DNA from 4 places in the Micromonospora palythoicola genome. Region 1 is predicted to be linked to each of the others. Evidence: riboswitches for the same ligand, from Rfam matches in the RefSeq annotation. Region 1 holds a riboswitch; each other region holds the start of a gene.
The links. A riboswitch is a leader RNA that binds a small molecule or an ion and turns the genes downstream of it on or off. The one in region 1 is predicted to bind cyclic di-AMP.

Region 1 (7,012 bases):
ACCGCCTCGTCACCGGCGTACCAGCTGCTCGCCCGTGGCCAGTGCGTGATCACATCGGTGAAACCGAGCCTCGTCGCCCGCTCCACCTGATCGGCGAAGAACTGCGCGCTGCTCAGCGAGAAGACCGGAGCCGAGTCCAGCGAGAGGTAGCGGTCCAGACTGGCCGGATCCCGTCCCTGCGCTGCCAGGGCCGCGTCGAGCCGGCTGGTCAACTCGGCCACCCCGGTCCACCAGTCGTCCAGGTCGTCGACGGCGGGTCCGGTGGTCACCCAGCCCTGCCCGAAGCGGGCCGCGATCCGCATCGACCGGGGTCCGTTGGCGGCCACCACGAACGGCACCCGGGGTTCCTGCACGCAGCCCGGACTGCTCCGCGCGTCGACCGCCGCGAACCAGTCACCCTGCCAGGTGGTGCCGTCTCCCCGCAGAATGGTGTCGAGCAACTCGGTGAACTCGGCGAACCGGTCCACCCGTTGCCGTGGGGGCAGCGTCTCACCGCCGAGGACGGCGGCGTCGAACCCGATGCCGCCCGCGCCGAGGCCGAGCAGCGCCCGCCCGTCGGAGACGTCGTCCAGTGCGGTCACCTGTCGGGCGAAGGCCGCCGGATGCCGGAAGTTCGGTGAGGCGACGAGCGTGCCGAGACTGATCCGCGTGGTCACCGCCGCGGCGGCGGTCAACGTGGTCATCGAGTCGAACCAGGGCCCGTCCACCAGGTCGCGCCAGCCCAGATGGTCGTACGTCCAGGCGTGGTCGAAGCCCCACTCGTCGGCTCGTCGCCACCGGTGCCGCGCCACCGACCAGCGCTGGTCGGGCAGGATCACGATGCCTATTCGCATGATCACGATCGTACGGGGCTCGGTGGGTGGCACCGCCGGCATCGGCGGACGGGGTGCCGGTGGACGGCCCGTCGCCCTCGCACGGAGTGCTAGCCGGTCCACACCGGCAACTCGTCGGCCCGCACCAGGCTCAGCACCGTGCCGAGTGCCGCCCGTCGATCATCATGGAGCTGATCGACCAGGACGCTGCACCCCACCCAGCTGCTGCCGCACTGCTCGACCATCTGTCTGGCGGTGAGCGCCTGGTTGCCTGTCTCGATCCAGTCATCCACGAGCAGAACCCGATCGTGTGAGCCAAGTGAGGATCGCTGCAGGCGCAAGGTGTGCGACTGCTGGCGGTAGTCCCGTTCGGCCGCCGCTGTGATCTTGTCGCCAGGAAACAGCCCGTCACGCTTGCGCACCGGGATGAAGCCGACGCCCAACTCCACAGCCGCGGCGCCCCCGAGAAGGAACCCCCGGGACTCGATCCCGCAGATGGCGGTGACATCCGAGTTCCTGAACGGATCGACCAGACCTGCGACGACATGACGCAGTGCCTTGGCATCGCGGAATATCGCCCACACGTCAGCGTGGCCCTCGATCCATCGGAAGTGCTTCAGCAGGGCACCACGTGTGGAGTTGGACATGGTGGGATTATGGCTGCCAAGGCCGACGACCGCCGGGGCTCGGCTCGCGATCCGGGATAGGTCGAAGGCTTTGATTGGGACTCGCGTCCTGACCAGGGCCTTCGTGCGTGGAGCGGGTGACGGGAATCGAACCCGCACTGTCAGCTTGGGAAGCTGATGTTCTGCCATTGAACTACACCCGCGAGCGGGATCACTCTACCCGAGCCCTCACCCGGATGCACCCAAGGCCCCCCACCCCTCACGCCGCGCGTCGCGCCAGGGCGGTCTCAGACAGCAAGATCCCCGAAGTTGCCGTGTCGCGGCGGGTCGGCGGCAGCAACATCCCGGGAACTGCGTAGATCTTGAACTTCGGATGGGCCGGGGAGAAGTTTCATGACCGCAACATATGGCCATGTTCAAATCTGTCTATCGGTTGTAACGTCTGCCCCACGTTTTCCGCACGACGCGACACAACCCCCGGTCGCGTCGCCAGAAAGAGGTGGGCATATGGGACTGCGTCCCGTCCTGCTGAACCGGCGCACGGCCGGCATCGCATCGACGTCGCTCGCACTGGTGCTCGGCGTGGCCACGGTCGGCCTCCTGCCGGCCGCCACCACGACCGCGAGCCCGGCGGCGGCCGCCGTCACGGCCGACGAGGTGTGTGAGGATCAGACGGGCACCCTGGCCAGGGCCAAGGGTGGCAGCGCCGTCAAGCACGATCCGAACCAGTTGACCCTCGCCCAGGTGCACCAACGCGAGGCCGAGTTCGCCGACATCCTGCAAGAGCGCGCCAAGCGAGTTGGCCAACGCGCGCTGAGCGCCCAGGCCGCTGCGGCCTCGGTCACCATCCCGGTCGTGGTGCACGTGATTCGCCGGGACACCACCCGGGCCGGCGGCAACATCCCCGACTCGATGATCCAGTCCCAGATCAACGTGCTCAACCAGTCGTTCAGCGGTGCGACGGGTGGCGCCGCGACCGCCTTCGCGTTCCAGTTGCAGAGCATCAACCGGGTGACCAACTCGTCGTGGTACCCGATCCGGCAGGGCTCGTCGGCCGAGCGGCAGATGAAGACCCAGCTGCGGCAGGGCAACAAGGCGACGCTCAACATCTACCTCGGCGCGCTGAGCAACAACCTGCTCGGCTGGGCGACCTTCCCGCAGCGCAACCTGAACGTGATGGATGGCGTGGTGGTGCTCAGCGAGTCGCTGCCCGGTGGCACCGCCACCAACTACAACCAGGGTGACACCGGCACCCACGAGGTCGGCCACTGGCTGAACCTCTACCACACCTTCCAGGGCGGCTGCTCGGGCAGCGGTGACCAGGTGTCGGACACCCCGGCCGAGGCCTCGCCGGCCAGCGGCTGCCCGACCGGCCGGGACACCTGCTCAAGCTCGGGCCTCGACCCGATCACCAACTTCATGGACTACTCGTACGACGGCTGCATGTACCAGTTCACGTCGGGTCAGGCCACCCGCATGATCAACGCCTGGAACTCCTACCGCGCGGCATAGCGCGAGCGTCGCACCGCGTACCGCGGGTGCCGGCTCCGTCGGACGGGCCGGCACCTGCGGGTGTGGTCAGGCGGCGCGGCGGTGATGCCGCCCGGAGTGGGCCGGCACCGAGCGCGTGGCCTGGGGTGTGGCGCCCGCCGGGTCGAGCCAGACCTGGACCGCCGGACGCGACGCCAGCTCGCTCGGCCCAGCCACCGACTGCTCCCGTCGGGCCAGCATCGCCACGTCGACCGTGAACTCGAACAGGCGCCAGTCGGCGTGCGGGGCGGCTCGCGCCGCGAACGCCAGCCGGGCGACGGTGGCGTCATCGGTGACGGGCCGGGCCCGCCCGGCCACGTACGCCTCGTCGTCGCTCTCCTCCGGCGGGAACGAGTGCAGCGCGTAACGGCCGTCGCGTTCCAGGTCGCGCCGCTTCGGTGAATCGACAACGAAGCAGTAGAGACCGTCGTCGGTGATCACCGGGGAGACCGGGTGCACCCGGGGTCCGCCGTCGGCGCGGACCGTGGCCAGGTAGCCGAAGCCCGGGCCGTACTGCTGCATGAGAAGGCGGATCCCGCTGGCGAGTCGAGGCTCGTCAGCGGCGAATTCGGACCAGGAAGCCATGCCGACATCCTATCGAACACACGTTCGAAGCGGGTAGTCCGACACGCGTGTCGCATACCGGCAGCTATGGTGTGGCGATGCTGCTCTCCGACCGCGACCTGGTCTCCGAGATCAAGGCGGGCACCCTGGCGCTCGAACCGTTCGAGCCCACTCTGGTGCAGCCCTCCAGCATCGACGTGCGTCTGGACAAACTCTTCCGGGTCTTCAACAACCACCTCTACACCCACATCGACCCGGCCACCCGGCAGGACGACCTCACCTCGGCCGTCGAGGTGCCCGACGGCCAGGCGTTCGTGCTGCACCCGGGCGAGTTCGTACTCGCCTCCACGCTCGAGGTCATCTCGCTGGGCGACCAGCTCGCCGGCCGCCTCGAAGGCAAGTCCAGCCTGGGACGACTCGGCCTGCTCACCCACTCCACCGCCGGCTTCATCGACCCCGGCTTCTCCGGTCACGTCACCCTGGAACTGTCCAACGTGGCAAACCTGCCGATCACCCTCTGGCCCGGGATGAAGATCGGGCAGCTCTGCATCTTCCGGCTCTCCTCACCGGCCGAGCACCCGTACGGTTCGGCCGTCTACGGCTCCCGCTACCAGGGTCAGCGCGGCCCGACGCCCAGTCGTGCCTGGCAGAGCTGGCGCACCTGGCCCACCCGCTGACACCGGCGATCCTCAGCCGGGCCGGCCGAAGCTGTGCACCGGGCTGCTGTCCAGCCGCTTCATCTTGACCGGTTGACCCGCCCGGGAGGCGTGCACCACCCAGCCGTCGCCGACGTACATCCCGACATGGTGCAGGTCCCGGTAGTAGAAGACCAGGTCGCCGGGGCGCAGCGCGCCACGACTCACCGCCTCGGTGACCCGACGCTGCCGCGCCGCGTTGTGCGGCAGCGCGACACCGGCCCGCGACCACGCGGCCAACGTCAGCCCGGAACAGTCGTACGCGTCGGGCCCCTCGGCGCCCCAGGAGTACGGCTTGCCGATCTGGGCGCAGGCGAAGGTCACGGCCTCGCCGGCCGCTCCGCCCGGGTAGCTGGCCGGACAGGGCGCCGGCCGTAGCGGGCCACCACCACCCTTCCCGTACGCCCGCAGCCGGAGCCGCTGCAACCTGTCGATCTCGGCGTCGATCTGTCGCCGCCGCTCGGCGAGATCGGCCTCGGTGCGGGTCAGCTCGCCGATCGTGCGGTCCAGGCCGGCCTTGGTCTCGGCGAGTTCGTCGCGCAGGTCGCTCGCGTGCCGCACGTCCTGCTGCTGCACGCGGGCGTACCGGTCGAGCAGGCCGAGCTGCTCGACCACCTCGCCCGGCGACCGGCTACCGAGCAGCGTGTTGACGACCCGGACGTGTTCGCCCTTGTAGGCGCGGGCAGCGAGCTTGCCGACCCGGTCCATGGCCTCGTCCACCTGGCGTTGCAGCGGTGCCATCCGGGCGGCCAGCGCGTCCGCCTCCCGCCGCTTGCCGGCCAGGTCCTGCCGGGTCGCGTTGTGCTGCTCGATGACGGGTTCGAGCCGATTCCAGTCCTCGTCGATCTGGCGCTCGATGTCGGCGACCGTGGGCTCGGCCCGGGCCTGCGTCGCGCCACCGACAAGCATCACGGCGGTCGCGGCCAGGCCGGCGAGAATGCAGCGGTACCAGCTGGAACGCGGCGGGACCGCCGATCGGCCGGGCCATGCCGGCGACGACGGTGGCCGCGGTGCATGATCTGCCACCGGGCTCAGCACTCCTTCTTCCGCTACCGCCTACCGGGTTAGCTGACGGGTTCGGGCGGGAAGGGACGCCCTACCGTGACCGTCACGGATTCACCCCAGGTACCTGGTTCCCCGGCTCGCTCACGAGCGATTCGGCGGTGTCGGACCGTTACCGCCCGGGCTGGGCGGACCTGCCAGCGGCCGACGGTTGCCCAGCGTAGGGACGACCGGCGTCGATACGCAACAGAGCCGCACCATCACTGTGGGTGCTGACATCTGACAATGACGAAGGCCCCCGTCGGCTTGACCGGGGGCCCTCGGGCGTTCCTGGGCGACCGCTCAGGCGGCGGCCGATGGTGGCTCAGCCGGGTCGGCGGAAGCCGGCGAGCGGCATGGTCGTGATTGGCGAGACGTTGACCGGCTTACCGGCCCGCGCCGCGTGCACCATCTGGTTGTTGCCCAGATACAGCCCCACGTGGTGCAGATCGCTGAAGAAGAAGACCAGATCACCCGGGCGGGCGTCGGAGCGGGAGATCGCCTTACCCTCGTTCCACTGTGCGCCGGTGAAGTGGGTCAGCGAGATGCCGGCCGCCCGGTAGGCGTACTGGGTTAGACCGGAGCAGTCGAACGAGTTGGGCCCGGTGGCACCCCAAACATACGGCTTACCGACCTGGGCGCAGGCGGTCCGGATCGCCGTTCGGGCGGCCTCGCTGACCACACCGTTGATGGTCGGGCAGTTGGTCGTCTTGACCGTGGTCACCGGCAGCGACTTCTCCAGCCGCTTGATCTCGGCGTCGATCTGCTTCTTCTTCGCCGCCAGCTGCTTCTGCTTCGCCTCCTGGTCGACGATCAGGGCGTCGAGCTTGGCCTTCTGGTCGTCGTACTTCTTGCGGATCTTCATGACGCCTTCGAGCTCGCGGCGCTCCTGCGAGGCGAGCCGGTCGAGGAAGGCCATCTGCTCGCCGAGCTCGTTCGGCTTCGAGTTGAGCAGCACGACACCGATCTCCTTGGACGGGCCGGTGATGTAGTACCGGGAGGCGAGGTCGGCCACCCGGTTCATCGCCAGCTCGGTCTCCAGGGCCAGCGGCTCGATCTTCTTCTCCAGGCTCTTCGACTTCTGCCTGTTGACCCGCAGCTGGGAGCGCACCTTGTTGTACTGCTCGATGGTGGGCTCCAGCTTCTGCCACTGCTTGTCGATCTGGGCCTCGATCTCCTCGACCGAGGGCTCGGCGTACGCGGGGGCGGCGAGCAGGCCGGCACCGACCGCGGCGGCGGCTACCAGGACGACCAGCCCGCGGGCGGCCCTACGCAGGCCACCCGGACGGGATCGTCCCGGCGCACGACGATGGAGGGGCATGGTTGCCACCGGCAGCGTCTCCTTTGCAACCGACCACCGGGCGTCCCGCGAGAGGTAAGTGGCGGGATCCGACGACCCATGGCGGTCGGTGCCCCACATTAGGGAACGGTAGGTGGGGAATCAAGGCGACCAACGGCTCATTCACCTTTGCGCGACGGTACGCACACTATGGGTGTCGGCCGATTCGTTATAGTCACGTACGCCAATACAAAACCGGGCGGGGCGGCACTGGATAGGGGTGCCGCCCCGCCCGGTGCGTCCGGGCCGGTCAGCCGGTCACCGGCGTGGTCTCCTCGGCGCCGCCGACCTGCTCGGGCTTGACCGAGCGGAGCAGTACGCTGGCCACGTCGATGACCTCGACCTGTTCTCCGGCACCCTTGCCGTTCACCCCGTCGGTGAGCATCGTCGAACAGAACGGACAAC
Region 2 (7,012 bases), on a different contig from region 1:
CACTTGTGCGTACTGCCCCAGGGCTCCGGGTCGGTCCAGACCACGATCGAGCCGTAAGTGCCGGCGGGGTAACCGAACTTGGCCGCCAGTTGGTTCGCGTACGCCTCGGCCTGGCCGGTGCCGCGTAGCTGCTGCACGATGAGGATGTCGGGCGCGACCACCCCGGCGGTGCCCGTCTGGCCGTTGTCGTCGACGAGTATCGAGGTGAGGTGGTCCGGCCCGGAGATGCGCGTGCACGTCCCGTCGGAGTTGTTCGTCACGAGGTTCTCGATGTTGTTGTTGTAGACGCGCAGAACCCCGGCCGCGGCGACTGTCGAATCGACGTCTGCCTCTCCGGCCGCAGCCGAGGCGGAACCCGGGAGGGCGAGCAGCGCTACCGCGAGGGCGACGGTTGCGGAACGTGGTCGATGCTTCAGACGCAAGGCGCATTCCTTCCACAAAGGTACGGCGTACCTGTGAACGGTGTCAGAGGATGCGCACTTTACATTGGTTTTGATAACTGGCCAGGGCCGTCTGGCCAGAACGGGCAAATGCCGCATAGTGGTCGCTGGAGTGCGGCAGGGGGTGGCAGAGGCAGCGCGTTCTGCGCCAGCTGCCCGGGGTAGGGTGCCTGGGCCACCAGACCGGTTACGCGAAAGATCGCATCCGGCTGCCGTCCGGGCGGCCGGCAGGAAATGGGTGCGCGTGTGACGTGGTCGGAAACCGGGAGGCGGGCATGACGAGCACTACCCTCGCGGCGTCGGCGACCACCCCGACCGGGCGGACGAACGCCGACCGCCTGCCGTCGCTCACCGGCCTGCGCTGGATCGCCGCGCTGCTGGTCTTCGGTTTCCACGCCGGCACCATGCGCATCATCGCCGACCCCGGCCCCCAGGCGGTGGTGGGGGAGATCTTCACCCTGGGCCTGTCCGGGGTGCAGTTCTTCTTCATCCTCAGCGGCTTCGTGCTGGTCTGGTCCATGCGGCCGGGCGCCTCCCGCCGCCGGTTCTGGCGGCGACGGTTCGCCAAGATCTATCCGAACCATCTGGTGCTGTGGGCGTTGGCCATGCTGGCGATGCTCTGGTTCGCCGACCCGATCAACCCGGTGGCGGCGCTGGAGAACCTCTTCCTCGTCCAGGCCTGGGATCCCCGGCCCGGCCACTTCTACAGCGTCAACAACGTCAGTTGGTCGCTCTCCTGCGAACTGTTCTTCTACCTGTGTCTGCCGCTGGTGCTGCCGGCGGTGCGGCGCGCCCGACCCTGGTTGCTGTGGGCCGTGGTGATCGCGGTGCCGCTGCTCATCCTGGCGCTGTGGCCCGGGCAGGCCCTGGTGCCGGAGGCGGACCGCTGGTGGTTCGCCCAGGTCTTCCCGCTGGTCCGTTCGCTGGAGTTCTGGATGGGCGTGGCCGCCGCCGAACTCATGCTGCGTGGTCGCTGGCGGGGGCCACGGCTACCGCTGGCCAGTCTGATCTTCGTGCTGACCTGGGTGGCGGCCTCCCGGTGGATCCCGGCCGAGTTCTGGACGGCACTGCTGTCGGCGGCGTACGTCCTGGTGATCGCGGCGGCGGCCGACGCGGACGTGCACGGGCGGCGCTCACCGCTGCGCTCCAGACCGATGGTCTGGCTGGGCGAGGTCTCGTTCGCCTTCTACCTGGTGCACGTCTTCGTGATCATGACGATCCTGCGGGTCAGCGGCGACTGGGGCACCGGCCTGCCCGGCTGGTGGGGCCCGGTCGCGGTGATCGGATTCCTGCTGCTCACCCTGGGACTGGCCGCGCTGTTGCAGCGGTACGTGGAGCAGCCGATGATGCGTCTCCTGGCCCCGTCCCGGCCACCACGACCCGGCCCGCAGGACGGCGGGCCCGCGACGCCGGATGGCGGGTGGTCCGCGACGTCCGGTGGCACGGCGCGAGTCACGGAGTCGAACGGTGTCCCGCGATCCGGTCCGCCGGGCGGACCGGTCGTGGACGGGCTGCCGCGCCAGCGGGTGTCCGGTGACGGCGATGCGGACCTCGCCACCGGCCCGGGGCAGGGCCGCTCCGTCCAGCAGGGACGGTAGGCGGCCGGCGGGCTGACCTGCGCAAATAGGCGTACGTACCCGACGCGCCGGACGGTACGACACGCCCGGTGACCGGTGCGTGCGGGCCGTCGGTGGCGGTAGCGTGACGAGGTGCTTCCCGCCGCGCCCGCCCGTCCGCTGTGGTGGTTGGCGCGCTGGGCCGCGCGGCTGCTGACCGGGCTCGCGGTCGCCGCCGCCTTCACCCTCGGCGCCTGGGCACTGCCCGACCGGCCCCCCGTCGCATCGCCGGCCGAGGCCGCCGCCGTCGCGCGTGACCTGGCCCGCGACGTCGCCGCACCCCCCGACCTGGCCGGTTTCGACCTGGCGAACGGTCTCGACCTGGTGGCCAGCCTCGACCTGGCGACCGGTCTCGACCGGGTCGGCCTGGCGATGCCGACCGTGCGCGGTGCCGGTGACGCCGACCTGGCCGGGGCGTCCGCGTCGTCGGCCGGGCCGCGCGCCGGTGACGCGGCGGAGGCGTCCGGGTCGCCGAGCGCGCGGGACGCCGCTGACTCCGCCGGGTCGGCGATGCCCGCGACGCCGCCGGCGGCCGGTGGCCAGCCCGGGCTGACGGCGCTCGGCAGCGGCACCGCCGGCGTCACGCGGGGGCCGGCGGCTCCGGTGGCGGGTGTCCGGGTCGCCCGCGCCCCACCGCACGCCTGATCCTGGCGACCCCTTCGTCGCCTCCGCGCCGCGCACCCGCGCCGAGCACGGGCCAGCCCGTTGCCGCCGATCGCGCCGTCGGTGCGCGCCACGACCGGCGGCACCGCCCGCCCGAACCCCGGCAACCGCGCCGCAACGCCGTCCGCTGCCGGTACGACCACCTTCGCCGTACCGATGTCCCTGAGGTGCCGACATGGAGAAAACCGTTCTCTACCAGTTCCTGATCGACGTGCCGCGCGCCGCCGCCATCTGGTCGGTCCTGCTGGTGCTCGCGCTGGGCGTGCTCACCGTGCTGGTCGCCCGCCCGGAGCCGTCCGGACCGGTGGAGAAGACCACCGACCGGGACGCGCTCCGCGCCGCGGCCGAGGAGACCGACCTGCGCCGATACGCCGGGGAGGTGGCGGTCGCGGCAGCCGGCGCCGGCCAGAACGCCGAGCGGCGGCGCACGGCGTGGCGGGTGGCCCAGGGGGAGCTGGACCGCGCCTGGGTCGCGTACGACGAGGCGGAGGCCGCCGCCCGTCGGCTGGCCGGTGTCACCGGACTGCCGGCCCCGCGCACCCCGCGCACCCCGGCCGAGTACGCGGCTCGGGAGCGCTGGCTGCACCGGGCCGCGATGGCTGCCCACTGGCGCGGTGACCTGACCGTCCGGCAGCTCACCGACGTACTGGCGCACCGGTCCGGCTGGGATCCCCGACGTCACCCGGCCGAGCAGGAGGCCGTCATCGCCCGGGTGGTACGCGACAACCGCCTGGCCGCCTATCGATCGGCCGCCGAGCGGGAGCGTGACCTGTGGCGGGCGGCGGAACTGGCCACCGAGGCGGCCCGCAGCCTCTCCGCCGAGGCGTACGCGGCCGCCGCGCGGCTCCGACCGAACCGAGCGCCCGCGTCCGGACGCGCCGTCGTCGAGCGGTCCGACCTGGTCCCGCGTTGGCGTCCGGCTCGGCTCGGCTGAAATTCCGTGAGCCGGGTCACATTGGTTCGAAATTCGGTCACTGTTCGTAGGTGAGACGTTTGCCGCAGTAATCCCCGTCGAGTTTTCTCCCTGCCGTCCGGTTGTCACCCGTTGGTACCCGGAATGCGGTCGGTCCCATTGAACGACGCCAGTTCCCGGATACCCGAAAATTGCCCCGCCCGATCATGTTTAAGCAGGTCAGAGCGGGTTGGCTTCAAGGTGACCGGCCAGTAGTGTCAGCGCGTCCGGTGCGGTAACCGATCGCAGGAAGCGACGCCGTACCGACCCGCTCAATCGTGAACTCACGAACCGGGGACCCACTGCACCACTGGGGTGAATCCGCGAGCCTCGGCCCGCGGTAGGGCGACTTCCCGCCCGAATCCGTCAGCTAACCCGGTCGGCGGTGACGGAAGGAGTACCAACCCTCGTGCAGTCCGATGTGATCTCCCCGTTCCCCCACCTTCACGGCACCGCGGTGCCCGTGCTCGCCGGCCCGACCGCCGCGAGCTGACCCCGGTCATCGCCACCGCCCGGCCCGCCGGGCGTACCCCTGAACGGTCTGTCCCGCTCACCCGGGTGGTCGTCGGCGTCCCGTCGCCGACCCGACCGCCGGAGCCGGTGCGCCGTTCTCCCCTCAGCCCGTGGAGGAATCAGTGAAGCACGCCCTCACCCGCCGGCTCCGCCGGCTGGTCAGCGAACGCCCCTATCAGCTCGTTGCCGGATCCGCCGTGGCGCTCGTCCTGGCCACCGGCACCGGCGCCGCCCTGGCCGGCACCGGGAACACCCCGGCCCCCACGCGGGCCACCACCGCCGCCGAACTACGCGGCGACACGGTGGCCGCGCCGAGCCAGGCGCAGGTCGCGCCGGCCACCGCCGCGCCGAGCAGCGCCGCGCCGGCAAGCGCCGCGCCGGCCAGTCCGGCACCGGCAAGCGCCGCCGCCTCGCCGTCGCCGAAGCCCAGCTCGGCCACCCCGGACCCGGACCTGACCAGCAAGAAAGCGGCACCGAAGCCGCCCGCCTCGAAGGTTCTGGACTACGACCACCAGGCCCAGATCAACGGCTACTACTGCGGTCCCGCCGCGGTGCGTAACGCGCTGAGCGCCGCCGGTGTCGCGCGCAGCCAGGACGCCCTGGCCAGCCAGCTCGGCACCACGTTCGCCGGCACCAACTCGGCCGAGGACACCACCCGCGTCCTCAACGCCGTCGTCAAGGGCGACCCGTACGAGACCACGATGATCCGTGGCGGTGCGGCCACCCCGGCCCAGATGGACCAGCTCCAGGCGGACGTCGTCGCCGCCGTCACCGACGGGCGGGGCGTCGTGGTGAACGTCGCCGGCTCCGTCACCGACACCGACGGCCGCTGGCACTCCTTCCCCGGCGGCCACTACATCGCCGTGGTCGGCTACGACGACTCCGGCCGGCTGGTGAAGATCGCCGACTCGGCCGACGCCTCCTACCCGTCGTACTGGCTCAGCACCATCGACCTGGCCAACTGGGCCGCCACCCGCGGCTACTCGGCCTGATCGCATCGTTCCGCCGCACCCGGAAGCCCTCGGCCCGCTGGCCGAGGGCTTCCGTTTCGGGTACGTCGAGCGGTGGGTCGTGCTGCGTTGTGGGGTCGACGTGGCTCGGGTTTCGTCAGGCGTGGGTCGAGCTGTGTCGACGGGTCGACGTGACTCGGGTCTCGTCAGGCGTGCGTCGTGCCCGTGTCGTCGGGTCGACGTGGCTCGGGGTTCGTCCGGCGTGCGTGCGGTGCGGTGTCGCCGGGGCGACGAAGTTCGGGCTCGTCAGGCGTGCGTGCGGTGCTGCTTCGCCAGGCCGACGAAGCTCGCCCAGGCGGCCGGGGTGAAGACCAGCGTGGCGGCGTCGCGGTTCTTGGTGTCGCGGACCAGCACGACGCCGGGCAGGTTGTCGGCGACCTCCACGCAGTCGCCACCGCCGGCGCCGCTGCGGGTGGACTTGCGCCAGGTCGCGCCGTTCAGATCCATGGCTTCACAACATCCTTCATGCGCTCGATCGACTGGCGGCCGGACAGTGCCTCGTTGCGTACCGTCTCCCACCGGGACAGCAGGTCACTCAGGTCGTCGTCCTTGTCGACCAGGACGCCGCCGAGTTGAGTTTCGAGATTACCCACCCAGCCGCCGTCCGCGCCCCGCGCCAGGATGAAGGGGCCGGTCAGTCCGATGTGCATGGCGATGCCGGTGGGCACCAGGTGCACGCTGATGTTGGGCCGGGTGGCCAGCGCCATCAGGTGGTGCACCTGCTCGACCAGCACGTCCTTCAGGTCCTCGTCGACCCGCCGCAGCACCACCTCGTCGATCACCGCGACGAGTTGCGGCGGGTCGTCCTGCTCCAGCACCGTCTGCCGGGCCATCCGGTTGGCCAGCCGACGCTCCACCCCCGCCTCGGTCAGCGCGGCGTCGGTCCGGATCACCGCGCGGGCGTAGCGCTCGGTCTGGAGCAGGCCCGGCACCAGCGTCGGCTGGTAACAGCGGAGCTGCCGGGCGTTGCGTTCCGCCTCCAGGTAGGGCAGGAACCACGCGGGTTGGCGCAGCACCTCGGCGGTGCGCAGCAACTCCTCGAACATGCCCCCGGTCTCCAGCACCTCGTCCGCCCGCTTCGCGTACGGCCGGTCGAGGGGGCGGGTGCCCACCTCCACAGCGGACACCAGGGACGCCGAATAGTTCGTCCGCCTACCGAACTCCTCCTGGTTCATGCCCGCGGCAGTACGCAGCCGGCGAAGCTGCGCGCGGATCAACTCATGCAGGTCGGAAGGCTGCTCGCGTTCCATGTCCCCTCCACCGGGTCTGTCAAGATCGCCAAGGGGCCGCCCAGGGCCGGATCGGGGCACCCGGACCCCACCGTGGCCAGCGTCGATGCCTTCCGACCGTAGTGCCGTCCTCACCAGACTGTCACGCAACGGGGCCGCTCCCATCCACAGGGCGGGGTGGTTCTGTCCCCGGGGTCGCCCGTGCGCCTTCCCCCGCGTCCGGGCGGCCCCTCCGATCGCTGACTGGGAGGTCGATGTGCGTACCCGGGTTGCCTGGTACCTGTGCCCGACGACGTTGCTGCCGGTGTACTCGCCGGGGCACCGCTGGTGACCGCCGCCGGCCCGGGCGCGATCACCAGCCGACTGTTCGCTCCCGAGCGGGGTCCACGTCCCCAGCGTCCGTACGCCTGTGGCGGCGAGGTGCCGCACACCCCGTTACGGCCGATGTGGTGCTGCCGCCACCAACCCGCCTAGCGACCCCCGCTGCCAGCACGCGAAATCTTGGACAGTTTCCGTCTTTCGCGAACGGATTCTGTCCAAGATCTCGGGGAATCGGTCCCCGGAGCGGACGGTGGGGGCGATCGATGGG
Region 3 (7,012 bases), on a different contig from region 1:
GTACGCCGCGCCGAAGACCGCCGCCAGGCCGAGCGCGAAGCCGCTCAGCTTCGTCGCCGTGTTCATGGTCGACTCCTCGGTTCCGCCTGTCGGCCGGCTCAGACGCCGACCAGCTCGTATCCGGCCTCGTCCACGGCGGCACGCACCGCGTCGCCGGAGAGCGGTTGGTCGCTGGTGACGGTCACCTGACCGGTGGCCAGGTCGACCTGGACGTCGCTGACTCCCTCGATCGCACCGAGCTCGGTGCTGACCGCGTTGACACAGTGCCCGCAGGTCATGCCCTGCACCTGGTACGTCGTGCTGACCATGCGACTCTCCTCACCAGTTCGCCAGGGTGGGCCACCACCCGATACCCACCGGGGGTATCTCCGGCATCGACCGTACCATACCCCCTGGGGGTAGGTTATTCTTGTCGGCATGAGCACACCCGCGCCGGTCCGTGGCTACACCGCCAGCAAGGACCAACTCCTGGCCCGGTTGCGCCGCGTGGAGGGCCAGGTGCGCGGCATCGAGAAGATGGTCGACGACGATCGCTACTGCATCGACGTGCTCACCCAGATCTCCGCCATCCAGGCCGCGCTGGACAAGGTCGCCCTCGGCCTGCTCGACGGGCACGCCCGGCACTGCATGCACGAAGGTGCCGCCGAGGGGCGCGCCGACGAGATGGCGTCCGAGATGATGGCCGCCGTGGGCCGGCTCATGAAGCGCGGCTGACCCGACCCGCCGACATACCCTCGCGAGCGGCGTCGGGAGGTCGGGCTGGTTACCATTCGCACACGATGGCCAGCCGAAATCCGTGCCGCGCGGCCCGAGGTCGCTGGCGGGCACCCGCCCCCGCCGCCGTCGCGAACCCCTCCCCAGCTCACGGTACGCAGCCGCCCCGCCACCTTCCGGCCATTCGGGCTGCCCCTCGACACGGTCCTCCGGCGGCACTGAACCGTCTCGCCCATCGACACGTACTCAGCCCTGGAATCGTTGGGAGACACTGAATGGGCGCCGACCACACCCGTTCCGCTCCGCCCACCCCGCCCGGGGTGCGGCGGATCCTCGTCGTGACGGTGGTGCCCCTCTTCCTCGCCACCCTGGTCGCCGCGATCGTGCTCTGGCCCCGGGACGCCCCACGTCCCGAGGCCACCGACGACGCCCCCCGCTACCACGGCACGGTCACCCGGGTGGTGAGCGAGCCCTGCCCGTCCAACCCGGCAGTGCCCGAGGGCACCCCGACAACCGCGGCGGGCCCCTGCGGCACGGTCACCGTGCGGGTGCAGACCGGCCCGGACGCCGGCCAGGAGGTGCAGACGCCCATCCCGGCCGGGCCGGGGGCACCCCGCGTCGACGTCGGCGACGACATCATCCTGGTCTCGCTCATCGACCCGGAGGATCCGTCGATCAGCACCTACAACATCGCCGAACACCAGCGCGGCAAGCCGCTGGTGTGGCTGGCCGTGCTCTTCGCCGCCGCCATCGTCGCCTTCGGGCGGCTACGGGGCCTGGCGGCGCTGGGCGGCCTGGCGGCCAGCTTCGCGATCCTGCTGACCTTCGTGCTGCCCGGCATCAGCGCCGGCCGGCCGCCGCTCGCGGTCGCCATCGTCGGCGCCTCGTTGATCATGTTCGTGGTGCTGTATCTGACCCACGGCATCTCCGCGCAGACCTCGGTGGCCGTGCTCGGCACGCTCGCCAGTCTGGTCCTCACCGGGCTGCTCGGGCTGGCCGCCACCGGGGCCACCCACCTGACCGGATTCGGCAGCGAGGACGCCACCACCCTGTCCATGTTCCGGGGGGATGTCGACCTGCACGGCCTGCTGCTGGCCGGCATCATCATCGGCTCGCTGGGCGTGCTCGACGACGTCACGGTCACCCAGGCCGCCGCGGTCAACGAACTGCGTCACGCCAACCCGAACCTCTCCCGCCGGGAGCTGTACCGCTCGGCCACCCGGGTCGGGCGGGCCCACATCGCCTCGGTGGTGAACACCATCGTGCTGGCGTACGCCGGGGCCTCGCTGCCACTGCTGCTCCTGCTGACCGCGGACTCCCGCGCGCTGGGCCAGATCGTGACCAGCGAGTTCCTCACCACGGAGATCGTCCGCAGCGTGGTGGCCACGCTCGGGCTGATCGCCGCGGTGCCGCTGACCACGGCGCTGGCGGCGGTCGTCACCACCGCCGGACGCGGCGAGGCCGGTGCCCGCACCGGTGAACCCACCCCCCTGGTCCCCCGGCCGGCGACGGACCGGGCCGAGGCGCTCCGCGCCCTGAGCACCCCACCCACCCGAAACACGTCCCCCGCCACCCCCTCGGGGTGGCCCGACCCGGACAGGAGCACGGACACCACATGGTGACACTCCTCAACGTGACCGCCCCTGCCGATGCGGCTCGAAACCGTGTCGCTGGTCACTCAAAGCGATTACGAAATGACGCATCTAGTCGGGTTCGGGGCGTAGAAGCACAGATGGACTGTCGGGTAACCTCACTGCCGGTCACCGCCGAAGGCGCGCAGCGGCGCCTGCGGTGCCACCGCCCAATCGCCCTCAGGCGAGCCGGGGACCCAGGTAGGTGGGGTGAATCCGCGAAAGCGGTAGGGGCCACTTCCGTCCCGAACCCGTCAGCTAACCCGGTCGGCGGTCGATGGAAGGGAAAACAGTGACGGCACCCCTACGCCGCTGGTTGACACCCGTGGTGGCCGTGTTCGCCGCGTTCGCCGTGTTCGCCGGCCCGATGCCGGCCACGGCCGCACCGAACGACCCCAAACCGGCGGAGCACGACGACGACCCGCCGATGCTCAACGATCTGATCGAGGCGACCACCCGGGACTACTCCAAGGCCAAGGCCAAGCTGGAGAAGTCCAAGAAGCGCCAGCTCCAGCTGGCGGTCGAGGTCCGTGCCGCGCAGGCCGACCTGGACGCGCTCGCTCCCCAGGTCGCCGAGATCGCCACCCAGTCCTACCGGACCGGCCGGGTCGGCGCGATCGCCATGTTGTTGCAGAGCGGCGCACCGGACTCGTTCATCAACCGGGCCTCGGCGCTCGACGAGCTGAACCTGGTGAACGACAAGAAGCTGGGCGAGGTCAACGCGATAAAGCTCCGCGCCGAGCAGGCCAAGCTCGCGCTCGACGCCGAGGTGCGCGAGCAGAAGAAGCTGACCAACGACATGGCGCGCAAGAAGAGCGAGGCGGAGAAGTCCCTCCGGCTGGTCGGCGGCGTCGGCCTGACCGGCGGACTGGTGGACGCCACCTCGCCGGTGGCCCGGATCGGGCCGAACCGCTCCTCGGACGGCGGGTGGAAGCCCGAGTCGTGCAGTCAGAACGACCCCACCACGTCGGGCTGCATCACGCCCCGGACGCTGCACATGTACAAGGAGGTCAAGCGGGCCGGGTTCAACCGGTTCGTCGGCTGCTTCCGGCCGGGTGACAAGTTCGAGCACCCCAAGGGTCGGGCCTGTGACTGGTCGTTGCAGAACAGCGGCTTCAGCCCGTGGCACAACAACGACACCCGGATCTACGGCAACAACCTGGCGGCCTTCCTGGTCCGCAACGCCGACCGGCTGGGCGTCTACTACGTGATCTGGAACCGCCAGATCTGGTTCGCGGCGACGGAACGCTGGAGTTCCTACAGCGGCCCGTCCAACCACACCGACCACGTGCACGTGTCACTGCTCTGATCGCCCGGCGCGACGCACCGAGGGCCGTTCCGCCAACCGTGGCGGAACGGCCCTCGTCGTTCCGGACGTCGTCGTCGGTCGCGGATCAGGGCGCGGTCGCCATCGCGCCGGCCAGTTCGGCGGGTTCCGCGGCGACCGCCCGCACCTCACCGGCGGCCAGTCGGTACGACATGCCGACCACCGCGCACCGCCCGGCAGCCACCTCCGCCGCGAGGGTCGCCGACGAGTCCAGCATCGTCTCGACGGTTCGCGCGATGTGGATGTCCACGATCTCGTCCAGCTCCTGCACCCCGGCGTCCTGCGCTCGGCGTAGGCTCGGCACCACCGCGTCGACCACGGCACCCAGATGCCCCGGGGGCGTGGTGTCGGTGGCCAGTGCCTCGCGGGCCGCCTGGACGGCACCGCACGAGTCGTGGCCCAGCACCACCACCAGCGGCGTGCCCAGCACGGCCACCGCGTACTCCACGCTGCCCAGCACCTCCGGCCCGACGGTGTGCCCGGCGGTGCGGACCACGAAGAGGTCGCCCAGCCCGCGATCGAAGATGATCTCGGCGGCGAGCCGGGAGTCGGAGCAGCCGACGATCACCGCGAAGGGATGCTGCCCGGTCGCGACGGCGGCCCGACGCCCGGCGTCCTGATTGGGATGCCGCAGCGCGTCGGTGACGAATCGGTGGTTGCCGGCGAGCAGTTCGGCGAGGGCGCGCTGCGGGGCACCGGCATGATCCGCGCTGAGCGCCTCGCGGTCCGGCCCTGGTTGCGGACCGGGCGTTCCGGGTCGACTCATCCAGCTGCACCTCATCTCTGGGAGGAATGCCTGGTCATCCCGGCCGACGCTGGTCACGGGCTGCCATCACGGTCACACGCGGCATAACGCACGTCAACCTATACGTGATATGTATTTCATGCATCAGTCGACGCTTGCGCTCGGCCGGGCCGATGTCGGCGACGGCGCGAGCCGAGGTAGCCGAACGGCAGGTCATACGATGGCGGACATGGCGAGCACTGACGCACGGGAAAACGCGCGGAACTGGACCTTTCTCACGAACCACGCGCACGTCCTGCTCGCCATCGCCCGTAACCCCACCGCCCGGCTACGGGACGTCGCGACCGAGGTCGGCGTCACGGAGCGTGCCGCCCAGGCGATCGTCGCCGACCTGGAGGCCGGCGGCTACCTGCACCGCACCCGGGTGGGGCGGCGCAACGAGTACACCCTGAACCCCGCCGGACGGTTCCGTCACCCGGCGGAGGCCGACCACGAGGTCGGCGACCTGCTGGCCCTCTTCACCAAGGAACAGGCCACCGGCACCGCCGAGGGGTGAGTCGACGGCCCTCCTGATCGGACGACGTGGCGTGCTTCACCCACCCCGGACGAACGCGGCGCTGCGATCCCACCGAAGGCGGGATAGGTTGGGTGCCGTGCCGTCTCCCGCGTTCGCCCGTCCACTGTGGCCGGCGACGCTGCGCGCACTGCGCGAGCTGACCCGACTGGCGCTGGCGTCACTGGTGCTCGCCGTCGGCCTCGGCGGGGCCGTCGCGGCCGATCCGCCGGCCAGGGCCACCGCAGTGTCACCACCGACCGCCACCGTCGCCCTCGGCTCGCCGTCCACCGCGATGCCGGCCATCCGGCCCACCGTCGAGCCCGTGCGGGCGGCCGACGCCGGCCAGTGGCGAGAGCCGGCCACCAGTGCTCCGGTCCGGCCCGCAGGCACCGACGGCACATCCGCTGCCGCCGCCCGGGTCGGTCACCCCGTTGCCCCGGTGCCCGCCGTTCGCGCGGGCGAATCGACCCGACGCGGCCCACCCACCGGCTGACCGACGGCGGTCCGGCCGACCGATCGAGCAGGTGACGCCGCCGCGCTGGCCAGACGCCAGGCGGATCCAGGCGACCAGCCGACTCACCGCGTCACTGCCACGGTGATGCCGGGACCATCCCGGCGAGCCCGATCCGGCCGGCCCGGAACGGCATCAGCCGCGTCCCGGGCAACTGCCCCGCCGTCACGACCCGCGTCCACCACAGTCGACGACTCATCCCGACCGCGAGGTGTTGATGATGCGTACCGCCCTGTCCTCCGTCCTGCTCGACGCGCCCCGGGCCGCGGCCATCTGGCTGGGCCTGCTCGGCGTGGTGACCCTCGCCGTCACCGGCCTGCTGCTACGACCCCGGCTCTTCCGCTTCGACGCCGGCGTCCGCATCCGCGAGGCCGCTCTGCCGAGCCCGTCCGACCTCGCCGAGCACCGACGTGACCAGGAGCGCTGGGCCGAGGAGGTCACGATCGCGGCGGACCGGGCCGACGCCACCGCCCGGCACCGGCGCGACGAGTGGCTCGCCGCACAGGACGAGGCCGAGCGGGCGTGGCGGTCGTACGAGGCGGCCGAGGCGGACGTACGCCGGCTCTCCCGCGCCGCCGGCATGCCGTTGCCGCAGACCGACCGCACCCCCGCCGAGTACGCCGACCGGGAGCGCTGGCTGCACCGGGCCGCCCTGGACGCGTACTGGCGGCGGGAGCTGTCGGTGGAGCAGCTCAGCGACGTCTTCGCGCATCGCGGCTGGGACCCCCGGTTGCACCCGGTGGAGCAGGAGTTGATGCTCCGCCGGGCGGTACGCGACCACCTCCTGGCCCGGCAACGGGCGGCCCGGGAACGGGAGCAGGCCACCTGGCGGGCCGCGGAACTCGCCGCCGCGGCGGCCCGCACCCTGCGCGAGGAAGCGGCTGCCGCCCTGGTGCCGGTGGTGGAGGAGCGCGAGTCGGTCCTGCCGCTGACCGCACCCGGCGCCGCCGAGCAGACCCGGGAGATCCCGGCGGTCGTCGGCCGGGCACCGGTCGCGGCGTACTGAGTCGGGTCTCGCGAGCCGAACGCCCTCCGGGCCGGTCGCCGGCAACTAGTGTCGGAAGGACGTCGACCGGGTACGGACCTCGCCGGACATTGAGGAGGGCCGACGTGGTCGCAAGCGATGGCGGGAACCAGCCCGACGAGACGGCGGTGCGGGGCGCCGGACCGCGCCAGACCTGGGCCGCCCTGCCCTGGCTGGTCCGGTCGGCGGTGGTGTGGAGCGCCTGCCTGGTGGTGATCGCCGCCGGGCTCTACCTGCTGGCCCGGATCACGCTGCTGGTCACCCCGCTGGCCATCGCCGTGGCCGCGACCCTCTTCCTCGCCGCACTGCTCGATCCGGTGCAACTGGCGTTGCGTCGCCTGCGGCTGCCGGCCGCGCTCGCCGCCCTGCTCAGCGTCCTGCTCCTGCTCGGCATCCTGGGCGGCGTCGGCGCGCTCGTGTGGAGTCTGACCGCCGACCAGTTCAGCGAACTGGGCGAGGAACTGCGTCAGGGGCTGGAGCGCACCCGGGACTTCGTCACCTCCA
Region 4 (7,012 bases), on a different contig from region 1:
CGAGCGGGGTCGAGTGGACGTATACGACGCCACGCGTTGGCACGGTGACCTCCCGGAGTGCGAGGTGCGTCTTCCCCTACGACCTCGCCCGATCCGGGCTTGTGGAACACATGATGACTGCTGTGACGGATGGTACGCCAGGGAATCGGAAAATCCGCCGCCCGGAATACCCGGACAGGTGACCGGGGTTCCACCTCGTGACGCCGCGATGACCAGCCGGCATCGTGGGTCGTGTACAGTTCCATCGGCGGCCTGTGCCGCGTAAGCCTCCGCGGGTCTCGCCTTGACGGCGCCCGCACCAGCCCCCGGACGTTCCGTCCTCCGTACGTCTTGCAAGGAGTACCTCCGTGGCGAGCAACACCTCTAAGACCGCGCGCGCGTCAGTCCGGGCCGGCCAGGCTGGCCAGGGTGGCGCCCTCAGCGTGCTGGGCGAGTTCAAGTACCTCATCCCGCTCAACGGCGGCAAGCACGCCTACGTGCGGAACCTCACCAACGGCAAGACGGCGCACCTGCGCACCGACTCCGAGGCTTTCGTCGAGGAGATCCGGGTGCTGGCCGCCGCCGGGCACGCCGCCAAGATCCGCGCCGAGCTCAACGGTCTCAACGCCGCCCACCCGGGCGACGGCTGGGACGCCACCGAGAAGCGTCTGGTCGAGGCCGGCGTCTTCGAGGCCTGATCGGCCGAGGGCGCGTCGCGCCCGCTCCGTACCACCTGTGCACGCCCGTCGGGTCACCCCCGGCGGGCGTTCACCGTCTCAGGCCCGTTCCGGCGGGTCCAGCAGGGCCACCTCACCGGTGGCGAGGTCGTAGACGGCTCCGGTGACGGCGAGCCGGCCGGCGGCGACCGGCGGGGTCAGCCTGGGGTCGGCGCGCAGCGCGGCCACGGTACGGACCACGTGCCGACGGACGGCCAGCGGCAGCAGGTTCCTCTCGTCCAGCCCCACCTCGGTGACCGCCGGCGCGATCCGGTCGACCAGATGGGCGAGCGCGCCGGCCGGACGCCGGCCGGTACGCAGGGAGTCGATGGTCGCCTGCACCGCGCCGCACCGCTCGTGACCCAGCACCATCACCAGCGGCACGCCCAGCACCTCGACCACGTACTCGATCGAGCCCAGCACCGCCCGATCCAGGACCTGCGCCCCGGTGCGGATGACGCAGATCGATCCGAAGGTCTGGTCGAAGATCGCCTCCAACGGCACCCGCGAGTCGATGCAGCCGAGCACCACGGCGTACGGCTGCTGGTCGCCCGAGGCGGTCGCGGCCGCCGCGGTCACGTCGTGGCCGTGCACCGGTTGCCCGCTGACGAACCGCCGGTTGCCGGCGAGCAGCTCGGCCAGGGCCGCGCGCGGCGTGCCCCCGCGGGCCTGGCCGGCGAGCGCGGAGCCGGCGGGTGTGCCACCCCTGGTTGCCATGCCTCTCAGCCTGGCCGGGTCGTCGCCCCGGCGGAGCCGATCGACGAGATCTTCTCAACACCCCGGTTGGCGTGTTGTCATGACGGGTAGCCGGTGTTACCACCGGGTATCCCCGGTGTTACGCAACCGTGCGCCGTGGGGAGGTGGCAATGCCGGAGCCGACCGAGGTACGGCTGGGCGACGACGTACGCCTGCACGTGGAGACCGCCGGCCCGACCGACGCCGAGGTGACCGCCGTGCTGCTGCACGGCTGGACGCTGGACGGACGCAGTTGGCACCGGCAGCTGGCCGCCATCCGCGAGACGTTCGGCTCGGTCCGGGTGGTCACCTACGACGCGCGTGGGCACGGCCGGTCCAGCTGCATGGCCCTGCCCACGGCCACCCTGGCCCAGCTCGGTGACGACCTGGCCGCGGTGCTGGACAGGGTGGCGCCCACCGGCCCGGTGGTGCTGGTCGGCCACTCGATGGGCGGCATGACGATCATGGAGTACGCGCACCGCCACCCGGACCACTTCTCCCGGCGTACCGCCGGACTGGTCTTCGTCTCCACCACCGCCGAGGGCCACACCCACACCGTCTACGGCCTTTCTCCCCGGATCGCCCGGATCATCCGGCTGGCCGAGACCACCGGCGCGGGAGTCCTCGCCCGCTGCGGCGCCTGGCGACCGCCCCGGGCGCTGCTACGGGCGCTGCGCCCGAGCATCCGGTGGATGCTCTTCGGGGACCGTTGCGACCCCACGGACATCCGGCTGGTCACCTCGGCCGTCGCCCGCGCCTCGCTGCGGTCGATCGGCGGGTTCCGGGCCTCCATCGGCACCCAGCACCGGCTGGACACGCTCACCGCGCTGGCTCACCTGCCGGCCGCGGCACTGGTCGGCGACCGGGACCGGCTCACCCCGCCACCGTGCGCGGAGTCGATCGCCGCAGCGCTGCCGGCCACCGACCTGACCGTCTGCCCCGGCGCCGGACACATGCTGATGATGGAGCGGCCCGAGGAGGTGAACGCCGCCCTGGCCGGCGTGTTGCGCCGGGTTCTGGATGATCTCCCGGCCGGACGGCGCGTCCCCGGCTGACCGCCGACGGCCTCGGCCAAGGTGCCCCTCCGGCCAGGTCGGACGCGGGGCGTAATCTCGTGCGGTTGGTCGGGCGGCGTCACGAGGAGAGCGAGCGGTGGACCAGAGCACCCTGGATCAGGAGATCGCCGCCGAGCAACGGCATCTCGACCGGGTGTACGCGCGACTGGCCGAGCTGCGCCGATCCGCCGTCCGCGCGGAGCGGGAGGGGTACCGGCTCGCCCGGGTCGGCAACTTCGGTGCGCTGGTCGAGCGGGACGCGATGGTCTTCCACGCCGCGCAGCGACGTCACGTGCTCGACGCCGAGTACGAGGGGCTGGTCTTCGGCCGCCTCGACCTGCGGGACGGGCAGACCCTGTACGTCGGGCGACTCGGTATCCGCGACGAGGACGCCACCACTCTGGTGGTGGACTGGCGGGCCCCGGCCGCCGCCGCCTTCTACCAGGCGACGCCGGCCGAGCCGCTCGGCGTCGTCCGGCGCCGCACGATCCAGTCCAGCCGCGAGCGGGTCACCCGGATCGAGGACGACCTGCTGGACCCGGACGCCGCCCCACCGGACATGCCGGTGGTCGGCGACGGCGCGCTGCTGGCCACCCTGTCCCGGACCACCGGTCGCGGCATGCGGGACATCGTGGCCACCATCCAGCGCGAGCAGGACGAGGCGATCCGCTCCCCCGGCTCGGGGGTCACGATCGTCTCCGGTGGCCCGGGCACCGGCAAGACGGCGGTGGCGCTGCATCGCGCGGCGTACCTGCTCTACACCGACCGCAGCCGGTACGCCGGTGGCGGCATCCTGGTGATCGGCCCCTCCTCGGTCTTCGTCGAGTACATCGCCTCGGTGCTGCCGTCGCTCGGTGAGGACACCGCCACCCTGCACTCGCTGGGCACCCTGTTCCCCGGGGTGGTGGCCACCCGCACCGACCCGCCCGACGTGGCGGCGGTCAAGGGTTCGCTGCGGATGCGCCGGGTGCTGGAACGGGCCGCCCGGGACGCGGTGCCCGATGCCCCGCCCGAGCTGCGCCTGCTGTACCGGGGCACGCTGCTGCGGCTGGAGCGGGCCGAGCTGGACGCCATCCGCGAGCGGGCGCTGCCCCGTGGCGCCCGCCGCAACGAGGTGCGTCGGGCGGGCTTCGACGGCGTGCTCGCCGCGCTCTGGGCGCAGGCCCGCCGGCTGGGCATCGCCGGGCTGCCGGAGCAGCGCGCCTTCGAGGACGAGCTGATCGACCGGACCGATTTCCGCGACTTCCTGAAGGCGTGGTGGCCCCGGCTGCATCCGCGGCACGTGCTCGCCTGGTTGGCCGATCCGCAGCGGTTGCGCCGGTACGGCGCGGGACTGCTCTCCGGTGCCGAGATCCGGCTGCTCGGCTCGGCGTACCGGGGGTTGGCCACGGATGGTCCGACCGTCGCCGACGTCGCGCTGCTGGACGAGCTGGACGCGCTGCTCGGCAAACCGATGCGCGCCGCCCGCCCGAAGCGGGACCCGTTCCAGTTGGCCGGTGGGGTACGCGAGCTGAGCACGTTCGCCGACCGGCAGCGGGCTGCCCGGCAGGCCGCTCGGGAGCGCCCCGAGGACTACCGCGACTACGCCCACCTGGTGGTCGACGAGTCCCAGGACGTCTCACCGATGCAGTGGCGGATGGTGGGCCGGCGCGGCCGGTTGGCGTCCTGGACGGTGGTGGGCGACCCGGCGCAGACCGCGTGGACGGGGGATCCGCAGGAGCTGGCCCGGGCCCGTGACCAGGCGCTGGGTCGCCGTCGTCGGCACCGCTTCACCCTCACCACGAACTACCGGAACTCGGCCGAGATCTTCGCGGTGGCGGCGGCCGAGATCCGGCGGGCGTACCCCGATCTCGCGCTGCCCACCGCGGTCCGCTCCACCGGGATCGATCCGGTGCGGCTCGTGGTGCCGGCCCCCGAGTTGGAGGCGACCGTCGTGACGGCCGCCAGCGCCCTGCTCGGCGAGGTGGAGGGCACCGTCGGGGTGATCACCCCGGTGCCCCGACGGGATCAGGTCGCGGCCTGGCTGGGGGCACGTGGCGGCGATCGGTTGCAGGTGGTGACCAGCCTGGAGGCCAAGGGCATGGAGTACGACGGGGTGGTGCTGGTCGCCCCGGCGGAGATCCGGGCGGAGCCCGGCTCCGGTGTCCGTACTCTCTACGTCGCGCTGTCCCGGGCCACCCAGCGGCTGACCACCGTCGACCCGACCGGTTAGCGATCACGAGGCCCGACGATTGCACTCATAGCGATGTTGGCATAGGTCCGTCCCCGGCTCGCCGGACGACGGAAGGTGTCTGGGTGGGTGCCGGCCATGACCACCACCACGCTGCGGTGTCGACCGCCGCGCGCCGCCACTCCGGCCGGCTGTGGGCGGCGTTCGCCCTGCTCGGTGCGCTGACGGTGATCGAGGCGGTCACCGCGTTGCGGACCGGTTCGCTGGCCCTGCTCTCCGACGCCGGACACATGTTCACCGATGTGCTGGGCATCGGGATGGCCCTCGCGGCCGTGGCCGCCACCCGGCGGGCCGACACCGACCCGCAACGCACCTTCGGGCTCTACCGGCTGGAGGTGCTCGCGGCCCTGGCCAACGCGGTACTGCTCTCGGGCGTCGCGGTGTACGTGCTGGTCGAAGCGGTACGTCGCTTCGGAAATCCGCCCGAGGTGCTCGCCGGCCCGGTTCTGGTGGTGGCGGCGCTCGGCCTGCTCGCCAACGTCGCCGCGTTCGCACTGTTGCGTCCGGGTGCGCGGGAGAGCATCAACCTGCGGGGGGCCTACCTGGAGGTGCTGGCGGACCTGCTGGGCTCGCTGGGGGTGATCGCGGCCGCCCTGCTGATCGCGGTGACCGACTGGTGGTGGGCCGATCCGCTGGTGGCGGTCGCGATCGCCGGGTTCATCCTGCCCCGGACCTGGCGCCTGGGCCGGGCGGCGGTACGCATCCTGGTCCAGGCCGCACCGGAACACCTGCAGGTCACCGCCGTGCACGACCGGCTGGCCGCGGTGCCGGGCGTGGCCGGCGTCCACGACCTGCACGTCTGGACGTTGACCTCCGGCATGGAGGTCGCCTCCGCACACCTGACCGTCAGACCGGACGCCGATGTCGGCACCGTCCTGGCGGCGGCCCGTTCGGCGCTGCGCGAGGACTTCCAGATCGACCACGCGACCCTCCAGGTCGAGCCGCGTACCGACCCCGGGGGTTGCGGGGCGGTGCGGTGGTGACCAGGCCAATCGGGTAAAAGTAGGTTGTTGTCCGATTTGCTCTGGTTCACTAGTCAACAACCGAACACCAGCAGTAACAGCAGCTGCACCGGTCACGTGCGCACCGGTAGGCTCTGACCCGGCCATCGCCAGGCGGCACCCACCGGTGCCGGCGGCGGCCGCCGCCTAATCGCCCGCCAGGGCGAACCGGGGAACCATGTTCCTGGGGTGTATCCGCGCCAGCGGTAGGGATCTTCCGTCCCGAACCCGTCAGCTAACCCGGTCGGCGGCTGACGGAAGGACATGTGCATGCCAGCAGTGGCAACGGTAAGACCGGCCGCCCGTACGGCGGCCCTGATCGCCGCCGCGCTCGCCCTCACCCTCGGCGTCGCGCTGGCTCCCTTCTCCCCAGCGACCGCCGCACCGCAGGCGTTGCGGGCGGCGGCACCGGGAGATGTGGACGACGAGGGTGGCACCCCGGCCCTACGGGCCCAGCTGGAGGCTGCCAGCAAGGGCTACCTCGACGCCAAGACCGCGCTCGACCGCTCGGTGAAGCGGCAGAAGAAGCTGGCCGAGCGGCTCAAGACGACCGAGAGCCAGGTCGCCGAGCGCGGTACCAACGTCGCCGAGATCGCCGCTCAGGCGTACCGCACCGGACGGCTGGGTGCCGCTTCGGCGCTGCTCAACAGCGGGTCACCGGCCGGTTTCATGGATCGGGCGGCGGCGCTGGACGCGGTGGCCGCGAACGAGGACCGCGCGCTGCGGGAACTCCAGACCGCCCGGGACGAGGTCAGCGCCACCAAGCAGGCCCTGGACGCGGAGATCCAGGAGCAGCGCAAGCAGGTGGCCGTGATGGCCAAGCGCAAGGACCAGGCCGAGCGGGCGTTGACCGTGGCCATCGAGCGGGACGAGGCGGCCGAGCGGGCCAGGGCCGCCGAACGGGCCGCCCGGTCACCGTCGCGTAGCGGCGGGTCGAGCCCCACCGCCAAGCCGGCTCCGCGCAACTCCGACGGGTCGTGGCCCTCGGAGTCGTGCAGCGTCAACGACCCCACCCCGGCCAACGGCTGCATCACCCCACGCACCCTGCACGCGTTGAAGCAGGCCAAGTCGGCCGGCTTCACCCGGTACGTCTCCTGCTACCGCTCCGGCGGCTCCGGCGAGCACCCGAAGGGTCGGGCCTGCGACTTCGCGGCCCAGAAGAACGGCTTCGGCGGGGACGCCACCGGCGGTGACCGCTCGTACGGCAACAACCTGGCGGCGTACTTCGTCAACAACGCCGACCGGCTCGCGGTGCTCTACGTGATCTGGTACAGGCAGATCTGGTTGCCCAGCAGC

Region 2: another riboswitch for cyclic di-AMP. It lies ahead of V5O40_RS07575 (C39 family peptidase); the one in region 1 lies ahead of V5O40_RS03575 (NlpC/P60 family protein).
Region 3: another riboswitch for cyclic di-AMP. It lies ahead of V5O40_RS05325 (coiled-coil domain-containing protein); the one in region 1 lies ahead of V5O40_RS03575 (NlpC/P60 family protein).
Region 4: another riboswitch for cyclic di-AMP. It lies ahead of V5O40_RS06640 (coiled-coil domain-containing protein); the one in region 1 lies ahead of V5O40_RS03575 (NlpC/P60 family protein).

Annotation. Positions count from the first base shown of each region.
Region 1 is NZ_JBAGKI010000005.1:27,845-34,856, forward strand. Features, by position in the region: gene V5O40_RS03545 (LLM class flavin-dependent oxidoreductase) at 1-875, opposite strand, end outside; gene V5O40_RS03550 (phosphoribosyltransferase family protein) at 923-1,459, opposite strand; tRNA gene V5O40_RS03555 (tRNA-Gly) at 1,568-1,641, opposite strand; gene V5O40_RS03560 (zinc metalloprotease) at 1,946-2,950, shown strand; gene V5O40_RS03565 (pyridoxamine 5'-phosphate oxidase family protein) at 3,017-3,553, opposite strand; gene dcd (dCTP deaminase) at 3,631-4,209, shown strand; gene V5O40_RS03575 (NlpC/P60 family protein) at 4,222-5,253, opposite strand; cyclic di-AMP (ydaO/yuaA leader) riboswitch at 5,266-5,400, opposite strand; gene V5O40_RS03580 (C40 family peptidase) at 5,594-6,589, opposite strand; gene V5O40_RS03585 ((Fe-S)-binding protein) at 6,858-7,012, opposite strand, start outside.
Region 2 is NZ_JBAGKI010000011.1:101,166-108,177, reverse strand. Features, by position in the region: gene V5O40_RS07595 (hypothetical protein) at 1-422, opposite strand, end outside; gene V5O40_RS07590 (acyltransferase family protein) at 716-2,038, shown strand; gene V5O40_RS07585 (hypothetical protein) at 2,150-2,701, shown strand; gene V5O40_RS07580 (hypothetical protein) at 2,895-3,653, shown strand; cyclic di-AMP (ydaO/yuaA leader) riboswitch at 3,931-4,071, shown strand; gene V5O40_RS07575 (C39 family peptidase) at 4,295-5,176, shown strand; gene V5O40_RS07570 (DUF397 domain-containing protein) at 5,441-5,641, opposite strand; gene V5O40_RS07565 (helix-turn-helix domain-containing protein) at 5,632-6,444, opposite strand; gene V5O40_RS07560 (hypothetical protein) at 6,706-6,897, shown strand.
Region 3 is NZ_JBAGKI010000007.1:98,666-105,677, reverse strand. Features, by position in the region: gene V5O40_RS05345 (hypothetical protein) at 1-66, opposite strand, end outside; gene V5O40_RS05340 (heavy-metal-associated domain-containing protein) at 99-308, opposite strand; gene V5O40_RS05335 (metal-sensitive transcriptional regulator) at 418-714, shown strand; gene V5O40_RS05330 (YibE/F family protein) at 990-2,336, shown strand; cyclic di-AMP (ydaO/yuaA leader) riboswitch at 2,503-2,633, shown strand; gene V5O40_RS05325 (coiled-coil domain-containing protein) at 2,638-3,654, shown strand; gene V5O40_RS05320 (carbonic anhydrase) at 3,740-4,438, opposite strand; gene V5O40_RS05315 (helix-turn-helix transcriptional regulator) at 4,638-4,973, shown strand; gene V5O40_RS05310 (hypothetical protein) at 5,071-5,466, shown strand; gene V5O40_RS05305 (hypothetical protein) at 5,705-6,490, shown strand; gene V5O40_RS05300 (AI-2E family transporter) at 6,595-7,012, shown strand, end outside.
Region 4 is NZ_JBAGKI010000009.1:112,615-119,626, forward strand. Features, by position in the region: gene V5O40_RS06610 (DUF3145 domain-containing protein) at 1-43, opposite strand, end outside; gene V5O40_RS06615 (hypothetical protein) at 348-677, shown strand; gene V5O40_RS06620 (carbonic anhydrase) at 756-1,412, opposite strand; gene V5O40_RS06625 (alpha/beta fold hydrolase) at 1,562-2,485, shown strand; gene V5O40_RS06630 (HelD family protein) at 2,583-4,697, shown strand; gene V5O40_RS06635 (cation diffusion facilitator family transporter) at 4,781-5,698, shown strand; cyclic di-AMP (ydaO/yuaA leader) riboswitch at 5,851-5,982, shown strand; gene V5O40_RS06640 (coiled-coil domain-containing protein) at 5,987-7,012, shown strand, end outside.